Regions from separate parts of the Shewanella sp. SG44-2 genome, predicted to be linked through region 2. Evidence: predicted binding sites of a transcription regulator. Region 2 holds the regulator's gene; each other region holds the start of a gene.
The links. The regulator NrdR, encoded in region 2, represses ribonucleotide reductase genes. The targets are predictions, from matches to a motif close to AAACACNANATNTNGTGTTT.
Positions count from the first base shown of each region.

Region 1 (3,248 bases), on a different contig from region 2:
ACTGTAATGCATTATAAATGCTTCACTCTGCGCTTAACTTCTTCTTGCTTACCGAAGTTAAATGGTCGCGCATCTGGGCTACCTAAATAACCGCAAACGCGACGAGTAACAGACACTCGGCTTGGCTCATGATTACCACATTTAGGGCACACAAACCCCTTACTGGTACAATTAAACTCACCAATAAAACCGCAATCGTAACACTCATCAATGGGGGTATTGGTGCCGTAATATGGCACTCGGCTATAACTGTAATCCCAAACGTTTTCGAGCGCTTCAATATTGTGCTGCATGTTGGGATATTCGCCGTAACAAATAAACCCGCCATTGGCGATGGCTGGATAAGGTTGTTCAAAATCAATCTTATCAAAAGGATTTACTTTCTTTTCAACATCTAAGTGAAAACTATTGGTGTAATACCCTTTGTCGGTCACACCTGCCACAACGCCAAACTGGGTGGTATCAAGCTGGCAAAAACGGCTGCATAAGTTTTCACTTGGGGTACTGTATAAACTAAAGCCATAACCTGTTTCTTGTTTCCAAGACTCAGTGGCTTGCTTTAAATGACTAATAATGGCGACAGCTTTATCGCGCAATTGAGCATTATCAAACACGTGTTCAGCATTGCTATATAAAGCATTAATGGTTTCGTGAAGACCAATAAACCCTAACGAAATTGATGCTCGGCCATTTTTAAAGATTTCGCTCACATCATCATCAGCATTTAGGCGTACACCACAGGCGCCTTCCATATAAAGGATTGGTGCTACTCGTGCTTTAACGCCAGCTAAACGAGCAATACGCGTTTCTAATGCTTTGCGGGCAATCAATAACCGCTCATCGAGTAATTGATAAAAGCGCTGTTCATCTTTGCCTGCTTCCAACGCTATGCGCGGTAAATTAAGGCTGACGACACCTATATTGTTGCGCCCTTCATGGACCAGTTGGCCATTTTCTTCATATGCCCCCAAAAATGAGCGACACCCCATTGGGGTTTTAAACGAACCGGTGACTTTCACTACCTGATCATAATTAAGAATATCAGGGTACATGCGCATGCTTGAACACGTTAAGGCCATCTTTTTAATATCATAATTAGCATCAGTCGCTTTATGATTCACGCCATCTTTAATGGCAAACACCAATTTTGGAAAGACTGCTGTTTTGCGATTTTTACCTAAACCCGCCATACGTACTGTTAACATCGATTGCTGAATTAAACGCGACTCCCACGACACGCCTAAACCAAAACCAAAGGTAACAAACGGTGTTTGGCCATTAGCGGTATGCAAGGTATTCACTTCATATTCAAGTGACTGGAATGCGTCATGACACTCTTTTTCGGTTTGCGTCATGGCATAACCTTCTACGTCTGCCACTTGCCATTTTTTAGCGACGCTAAGGTGCTTTTGGTAACTGATTTGTACAAACTCAGCTAACACTTCGTCGATACGGTTAATCGTGGTACCACCATAAATATGGCTCGCTACCTGAGCAATAATTTGCGCCGTAACAGCAGTGGCAGTTGAAATAGACTTAGGCGGTTCTATTTCAGCATTACCCATTTTAAAACCATGAGTTAACATGCCGGCCAAATCAATTAGCATGCAGTTAAACATCGGGAAAAAAGGTGCATAATCTAAGTCGTGATAGTGAATTTCGCCTTTTTCATGGGCGGCTACCACATCTTTTGGCAGTAAATGGGTTTTGGCATAATGCTTGGCCACAATGCCTGCTAATAAATCACGCTGGGTCGGAATGACTTTGGCATCTTTATTGGCATTTTCATTTAAAATCGCACTATCCGATTGCTCAACTAAACCGCGAATAGCACAATTTAATTTACTCTGGGTTTCACGGTGTTTATCTCTATCGTGACGGTACTCAATGTAATGACGCGCCACCGACTTAAACGGGCCCGACATCAATAAGTTTTCAACGGCATCTTGTAGTTCGTGAATATCAACTTCGGTCTTCACAGTCATTTGCTGCTCTACCGTCTGCGCTAACTGCTGTGCATATTGATGGTCGGCTATACCTGCAGACTCCATTGCTGCTACAACAGCCTCTTTGATTCGACATCCATCAAACGCAGTTCGGCATCCATCCCTTTTCACTACTACAAGCATACAACCATCCTTTACAAGCACTATATATAGCGCTTTAATACACACACAACACAAGATAGAGTGTATTAGACACATTAACGCTGAGCATTACCTTGATCCAGATCATAATTGTCGGCAGTACTTAATATTGAAAAAACACTTGCTATAAGCGATAGATATTGTAGGAATAACAACTGATTTTGACAGGCTAATACAATGGCAGAAAATCGACATAATTTAACAATTTGGGTGCTTTGCTGAATGGATAACCAGATGTGCAAACACCATAAGTGATGTATTTTGCTGGCTTGAAATGGTGCAAAATGACGATGTTAAGTCATTGTTCGAACCTTAAATGGCTAGATCAACAACATAACTAACGTGCTCATTGTATCTAATGACTCGGTAATTATCGTTAGATAGTTGCGGATAGATCATTGCGGGCAAGTCACTACTAGATAATGACTAAATCACCATGAGATAACTACTAGATAACTACTAGATAACGATGAGAGAGTGAATAATCTTATCAACCACATCAGACTGAGCAGGTTAGACAATACCCTTGCGGGGTAACAACCCAGAATTAATGGAAAACATCTATTAACTAGCAAATATTCACCTAGCGGCGGTTAACGGGCGTATTTATGATAAACACACCACAATATTCGATACCGCTTCAAGGTTACTTTAAGGTTGCTTCGATTAAATGCTTAATATCATTTACGGCTTGCTCACCGGCTTTAATCGCTTCTTTAGCGCGATGAAACTCCATGGTGCCAATGTCACCCACATCCGGCACGATACAAATATCAGGTGGCTCGCCCATTAAACGTGAACGTTTATGGCGTTGTTCTAAAATATCCATCGATTGCGACATCACCGCCAGCATACCCGGATGCGATTTTGAACTCCCCAAAGAAAATTTATCGGTTAAGCCATTCATGTAATCTTTGCCTTTACCCCATAAATCCATAAAGCCAGATTCAAGTTCGCGCTTTTCGTCAATAGGTTCAGACTTAGAGGCTTTGCGGCTTTTTACTTGCTCTGGGATTAAGTGCATTTGGCCACGACGATGACCATTTAAATCCACCGCAATAACCACATCAACGCCCATAGATCGAGCCAGTGATACAGGTA
Region 1 is NZ_JACJEU010000014.1:92,614-95,861, forward strand. Features, by position in the region: gene nrdG (anaerobic ribonucleoside-triphosphate reductase-activating protein) at 1-12, opposite strand, end outside; gene nrdD (anaerobic ribonucleoside-triphosphate reductase) at 12-2,129, opposite strand; gene rssA (patatin-like phospholipase RssA) at 2,794-3,248, opposite strand, start outside.
Region 1: the regulator NrdR is predicted to act here: its motif matches at 2,145-2,164, upstream of nrdD (anaerobic ribonucleoside-triphosphate reductase).

Region 2 (3,248 bases):
GCCATAATTATATTGTCTAATTGTCAACAAAGATGGTGATAATTCTACTGTATTATGTGCTGAACTCAACAGGCAATTGTGTGATTTTATCTAGCGTGCTTATTAGACTCAATTCGCTAAAGAATCTGCTAGCTTAGCGTTATTAACATGAATCGTTTTGTATTCAGAACACAGTGAATTTCATGTTGTTTGTACTGTAAATCATTATCGTTGCAGAGTAGAATACCGCGCAACCCTACTATTTATATAATGATGTTGGAGCTACCATGTTGAAGAAAGCGATGAATATTGCGGATTATGATCCAGAATTATTTAAAGCCATTGAAGATGAAACTTGTCGTCAAGAAGAACACATTGAATTGATTGCGTCTGAAAACTATACCAGTCCACGTGTGATGGAAGCGCAAGGTTCACAGTTAACTAACAAGTATGCTGAAGGTTATCCAGGCAAGCGTTATTATGGTGGGTGCGAATACGTTGATGTTGTTGAAACATTGGCTATTGAACGCGCAAAAGAATTATTTGGTGCAACTTATGCCAACGTACAGCCTCACTCAGGCTCGCAAGCAAACAGCGCAGTATTTATGGCGTTGTTACAACCGGGTGATACCGTTTTAGGGATGAACCTTGCTCATGGTGGTCATTTGACCCATGGTTCACCAGTGAATTTTTCTGGCAAGCTTTACAACATCATTCCTTACGGTATCGATGACGCTGGCAAAATTGATTATGACGAAATGGAACGCTTAGCCATTGAGCATAAGCCTAAAATGATTATCGGCGGATTCTCTGCATTCTCAGGTATTGTTGATTGGGCAAGAATGCGCGAAATTGCAGACAAAATTGGTGCATACTTATTTGTTGATATGGCACACGTAGCAGGCTTAATTGCTGCTGGTGTTTATCCAACGCCAGTTCCACATGCACACGTGGTTACGTCTACAACTCATAAAACATTAGCGGGTCCTCGTGGCGGGATTATTATTTCTGCAGCCGATGATGAAGTGTTGTATAAGAAGTTGAACTCAGCGGTATTCCCGGGTGGCCAAGGTGGTCCTTTAATGCATGTTATCGCGGGTAAAGCGGTTGCATTTAAAGAAGCATTAGAGCCAGAATTCAAAGTATACCAGCAGCAAGTGGTTAAAAACGCGAAAGCCATGGTTGAAGTGTTTTTAGCTCGCGGTTATAAAATCGTTTCTGGCGGTACTGAAAACCATCTAATGTTGGTTGATTTAATTGGTCGCGATTTAACCGGTAAAGAAGCTGATGCCGCATTAGGCAGCGCAAACATTACTGTTAATAAAAACTCAGTGCCTAACGATCCTCGTTCACCGTTTGTTACCTCTGGTATCCGTATTGGTTCGCCTGCAATCACTCGTCGTGGCTTTAAAGAAGCAGAAGCGAAAGAATTGACCGGTTGGATTTGTGACATTCTTGATGATGCAACTAATACTGTTGTAATCGACCGCGTCAAAGGCCAAGTTTTAGCCTTATGTGCTCGATTCCCTGTATACGGTTAATCGTATTGGATGTTTGTTGATACAGGTTTAGGTTAACCTTGTTCAACAAATAGGATAAACTTTAATGGCCGCTAATTGTTAGCGGCCATTTTGTTTTTTTCTGCAGGAGGTTCAATGCATTGCCCTTTTTGTAGCGCGACCGATACCAAAGTTATAGATTCTCGATTAGTGGCTGATGGTCACCAAGTACGTCGCCGCCGGGAATGTACTGAATGCCATGAACGTTTCACCACGTTTGAAGGCGCAGAATTAGTCATGCCTCGCGTCATCAAACGCGACGGAACTCGACAACCATTCGATGAAGAAAAATTGCGTGGCGGCATGCTACGTGCGGTCGAAAAACGCCCAGTCTCAATTGATGAAATTGAGCAAGCATTAACTAAAATTAAATCAACGCTGCGCGCGACAGGTGAGCGTGAAGTGAATTCTGAAATGATTGGTAATCTGATGATGGAACAGTTGATGAGCCTTGATAAAGTGGCATATATCCGCTTTGCATCGGTTTATCGCGCATTTGAAGATGTATCCCAATTTGGTGAAGCCATTGCTAAATTGCAAAAGTAACGTAGCCTATTAATATCTGTTTTAATGGTTTTAATGGCATTTAAGCAATAAGAGATTATCTCCCATGTCTAACTGGTCCACCTTTGACACCCAAATGATGAGTCGTGCCATCGCCCTTGCCGAGAAAGGCCGTTATACAACACGGCCAAATCCTTGTGTCGGTTGTGTCATTGTTTATCAGAATAAGATTATTGGTGAAGGTTATCATCAACGTGCGGGCCAAGGGCATGCCGAAGTTAATGCGCTGAAAATGGTGCATGATAATGGCTTGTCTGCTGAAGGTGCCACCGCGTATGTCACTCTTGAACCTTGTAGCCATTATGGTCGCACACCACCTTGTGCTTTAGGCTTAATTAACGCCAAAGTTGCCAGAGTTGTGGTCGCAGTGACCGATGCAAATCCTGAAGTGTCTGGCCGCGGGATTACCCTATTACGTGAGGCTGGTATTGAGGTTGATGTTGGATTGCTCTGCGAACAGGCCTATGACCTTAACCTAGGTTTTATGAAACGGATGAAAACAGGGCTTCCTTGGATAACCGTCAAAATAGCCGCCAGTTTAGACGGTAAAACGGCCTTGTCTAATGGAGTGTCAAAGTGGATTACCGGCAGTGCAGCAAGAGCTGATGTGCAAAAATACCGTGCTAGCCACTGTGCATTAATCACTGGTGTTGAAACCATTCTTGTCGATGATCCTAGCCTTAATGTGCGCTATGAGACGTTAGGTGAGTTAACTACACGTCATACAAAAGATGAAATCTTTCAGCCCTTAAGGGTTGTGCTGGACAGTCGCGCAAGATTAACAGCAACACAGCAATTATTTTCAATTCAAAGTCCTATTTTACTGGTTTCTGGCTGCCATTATTCCGAAAGCGTCAAGGCAGAATTTCCAGAATATGTATCATTTCTTCAGTTAACGTGTGACTCATCGGGCAGAATTCCATTGTTAGCCTTGCTAACGTATTTAGGGCAGCATGCTAATTCTGTTTTAGTTGAAGCGGGGGCCACTTTAGCTGGGGCATTTGTCGCCCAAGGACTCGTTGACGAGGTAGTGCTTTATCAAGCGCCTAAAATCCTCGGTAGCCATGGACGTAATATGTTGCAGTTACCTGATTACAGTACAATGGAACAAACGCCTGCACTGCAACTAATTGATGAACGTAACGT
Region 2 is NZ_JACJEU010000003.1:191,132-194,379, forward strand. Features, by position in the region: gene ettA (energy-dependent translational throttle protein EttA) at 1-5, opposite strand, end outside; gene glyA (serine hydroxymethyltransferase) at 267-1,520, shown strand; gene nrdR (transcriptional regulator NrdR) at 1,635-2,084, shown strand; gene ribD (bifunctional diaminohydroxyphosphoribosylaminopyrimidine deaminase/5-amino-6-(5-phosphoribosylamino)uracil reductase RibD) at 2,149-3,248, shown strand, end outside.

Region 3 (3,248 bases), on a different contig from region 2:
CGTCCAACCGCTTGATTTGATGCGCCATGCAGCATCACATGGCAGCTTATATTTAGTCAAAACGGCCATTCCAGATGCCGATGAACAAGTACAAATCACCATCCAGCAAGCGCTACTTCAGCATTATGCCCGTATTAATGGTGACAACAGCCGTTTATTTGATGACTTACCTGAACTGTTGTCTTTATTTGATGCCCAATCGATTCCTTATGGTGTCGTGACCAATAAGCCAGCTCGATTTGCCAGGCCATTAGTGGAAAAGCTTGGTTTAACTCATAAATTGAAAACCATGATCAGTGGTGATAGCACCCGCCACTCTAAACCTCATACCGCACCAATGCTGTTAGCAGCACAACAAATTGCCATTGCTCCTCAAAGTATCTTATATCTAGGCGATGCCGAACGCGACTTAGTCGCCGCCCATAATGCCAGTATGTTAGGCGGCGTTGCTTTATGGGGTTATTTATCTGCGACAGATAAACCTGACACATGGCCAGCAGGCAGACAATTTGAACATGGTGCCTCACTAAAGCATTTCTTCACTGAGTAATGACACTATTTGGGCATCAAGTTAGCGGGATATTTTGGGTAAATGAACAAAGCATGAGTGAAGTTTAACGGGTCTTATTCGGCTTAAATGAACAGTTAACCGCCGCCAATTTCCACCCGATCAAAACCAACAAAAGATCAACCAATAAACAGTGCATTTTTTTTGATCGCTGTTTATTTTAGCGATCAAATCTTTCTCATTTGATGGATTAAAAAATATCATTTATCAAAAACTCTTTATGAATTTGGGCTCTAGGGTTAGTTGTCACTAACCCTGCCGTTTATCCTCAAGTTATCCACAAGAAGTTAATGAAATTGTGGCTTGCAATAAACCTCAAACCTCACTATCTTGTATCTTAGATTTTAAATAACACCATATCTTGTGTGTGGCTAACAATCAAAACACTACTCCACGACGTTCCAAAGGATGTAGCTGCTAACTGAACGTACTGGTGTTTAACTACCACGTTGTGAGTACATCAGGTTGATTGTTTTAACATGGAATTGTTTTGTAACTGGTTCGGATCGAATCAAGCAGCACTGCATCCAACAACAGATCACATGATTAGATATAGAACCAAGGCCTCTCTTCAATGAATAGCAATATGACAGTCACTAAACGCAGTGGCGAACGTGAATCTATCGATTTAGATAAAATTCATCGCGTGATCACTTGGGCAGCCAAGGGATTAAAAAACGTCTCAGTATCTGAAGTAGAACTTCGATCTCATCTGCAGTTTTTTGATGGCATTCCAACAGAAGCCATTCATGAAACGATCATCAAAGCCGCTGCTGACTTGATCTCTCCTGAGTCACCTGATTACCAATTTGTGGCTGCCCGCTTAGCGGTGTTCCATTTACGTAAAAAAGCATTTGGTCAATTTGAGCCACCAACATTATATGACCATGTCACCAAGTTAGTTGAAATTGGTAAATATGACATGCATATCATGGCTGACTACAGCCGTGAAGAATTAGACATCCTCGACACTTATATCGATCACTGGCGTGACTTGAACTTCTCTTATGCCGCGGTAAAGCAACTTGAAGGTAAATACCTAGTTCAAAACCGTGTAACGCATGAAGTGTACGAAAGCGCCCAGTTTTTATATATTTTAGTGGCTGCATGTTTGTTTGCCCGTTACCCAAAAGAAATCCGTTTGAAGTACATTAAAGACTTCTATGACGCGACGTCTCTGTTTAAGATTTCTTTACCAACGCCAATCATGGCCGGTGTGCGTACACCTACACGTCAGTTCAGCTCATGTGTGTTGATTGAGTGTGATGACAGCTTGGATTCAATCAATGCGACGGCATCGTCTATCGTTAAATACGTTAGCCAACGTGCTGGTATTGGTATTAACGCTGGTCGTATTCGAGCCCTTGGTAGCCCTATTCGTGGCGGTGAAGCTTTCCACACTGGTTGTTTACCTTTTTATAAGTATTTCCAAACTGCGGTGAAGTCTTGTTCTCAAGGCGGCGTACGTGGCGGCGCAGCAACCCTTTTCTATCCTTTATGGCATCTAGAAGTTGAATCGCTACTAGTCCTTAAAAACAACCGTGGTGTTGACGACAACCGTGTACGTCATCTTGACTACGGTGTGCAGTTAAACAAATTAATGTACCAACGTTTGATTAAAGGCGAATACATCAGTTTATTCAGCCCATCAGACGTGCCAGGTCTTTACGATGCATTCTTTGAAGATCAAGCTGAGTTTGAACGTTTATACCTTCAGTATGAGCAAGACAGCAATATCCGCAAAAAACAAATTAAAGCGGTTGAACTGTTTTCATTGATGATGCAAGAACGTGCTTCTACTGGCCGTATCTACATTCAAAACGTCGATCACTGTAATACTCACAGCCCGTTTGACTCTAAAGTTGCGCCAATTAAGCAATCTAACTTATGTTTAGAAATTGCTTTGCCAACTAAGCCACTGACTAATATTGATGATCCTGACGGTGAAATCGCGTTATGTACCTTGTCAGCACTTAACTTAGGCGCAATTAAAGATTTATCTGAACTTGAGCCATTAGCTGATTTAGCCGTACGTGCCCTAGATAACTTACTTGATTACCAAGATTACCCAATCAAAGCCGCGCAAACGAGTTCAATGAACCGTCGTACCTTAGGTATTGGTGTGATTAACTTTGCTAACTACTTAGCTAAAAACGGTAAAAAGTATTCAGACGGTTCAGCCAATAACTTAACTCATAAGACCTTTGAAGCAATTCAGTTTTATTTACTGAAAGCGTCAATGAACTTAGCTAAAGAGCAAGGTGCATGTCCGTTATTCCACGAGACTACGTATTCGAAAGGTATTTTACCTATCGATACTTACAAGCGTGATTTAGACAAGATTTGTGACGAGCCATTGCACATGGATTGGGAAAGCTTGCGTAGCGACATTAAGCAGTACGGTTTACGTAACTCAACCTTGTCTGCGCTAATGCCGTCTGAAACCTCATCGCAAATTTCAAATGCGACCAATGGTATCGAGCCTCCACGCGGCTTAATCAGCGTTAAAGCCAGTAAAGATGGTCAGTTAAAGCAAGTCGTTCCTGATTTTGAATTGCTCAAAGATAAGTACGAACTACTGTGGAATATGCCAAACAACGATGGTTATATCCAACTTGTTGGTTTAATGCAGAAGTTTATCGACCAAGCTATTTCGGCCAACACCAATTATGATCCTAGC
Region 3 is NZ_JACJEU010000001.1:115,290-118,537, forward strand. Features, by position in the region: gene H5181_RS00455 (HAD family hydrolase) at 1-550, shown strand, start outside; gene nrdA (class 1a ribonucleoside-diphosphate reductase subunit alpha) at 1,143-3,248, shown strand, end outside.
Region 3: the regulator NrdR is predicted to act here: its motif matches at 918-937, upstream of nrdA (class 1a ribonucleoside-diphosphate reductase subunit alpha).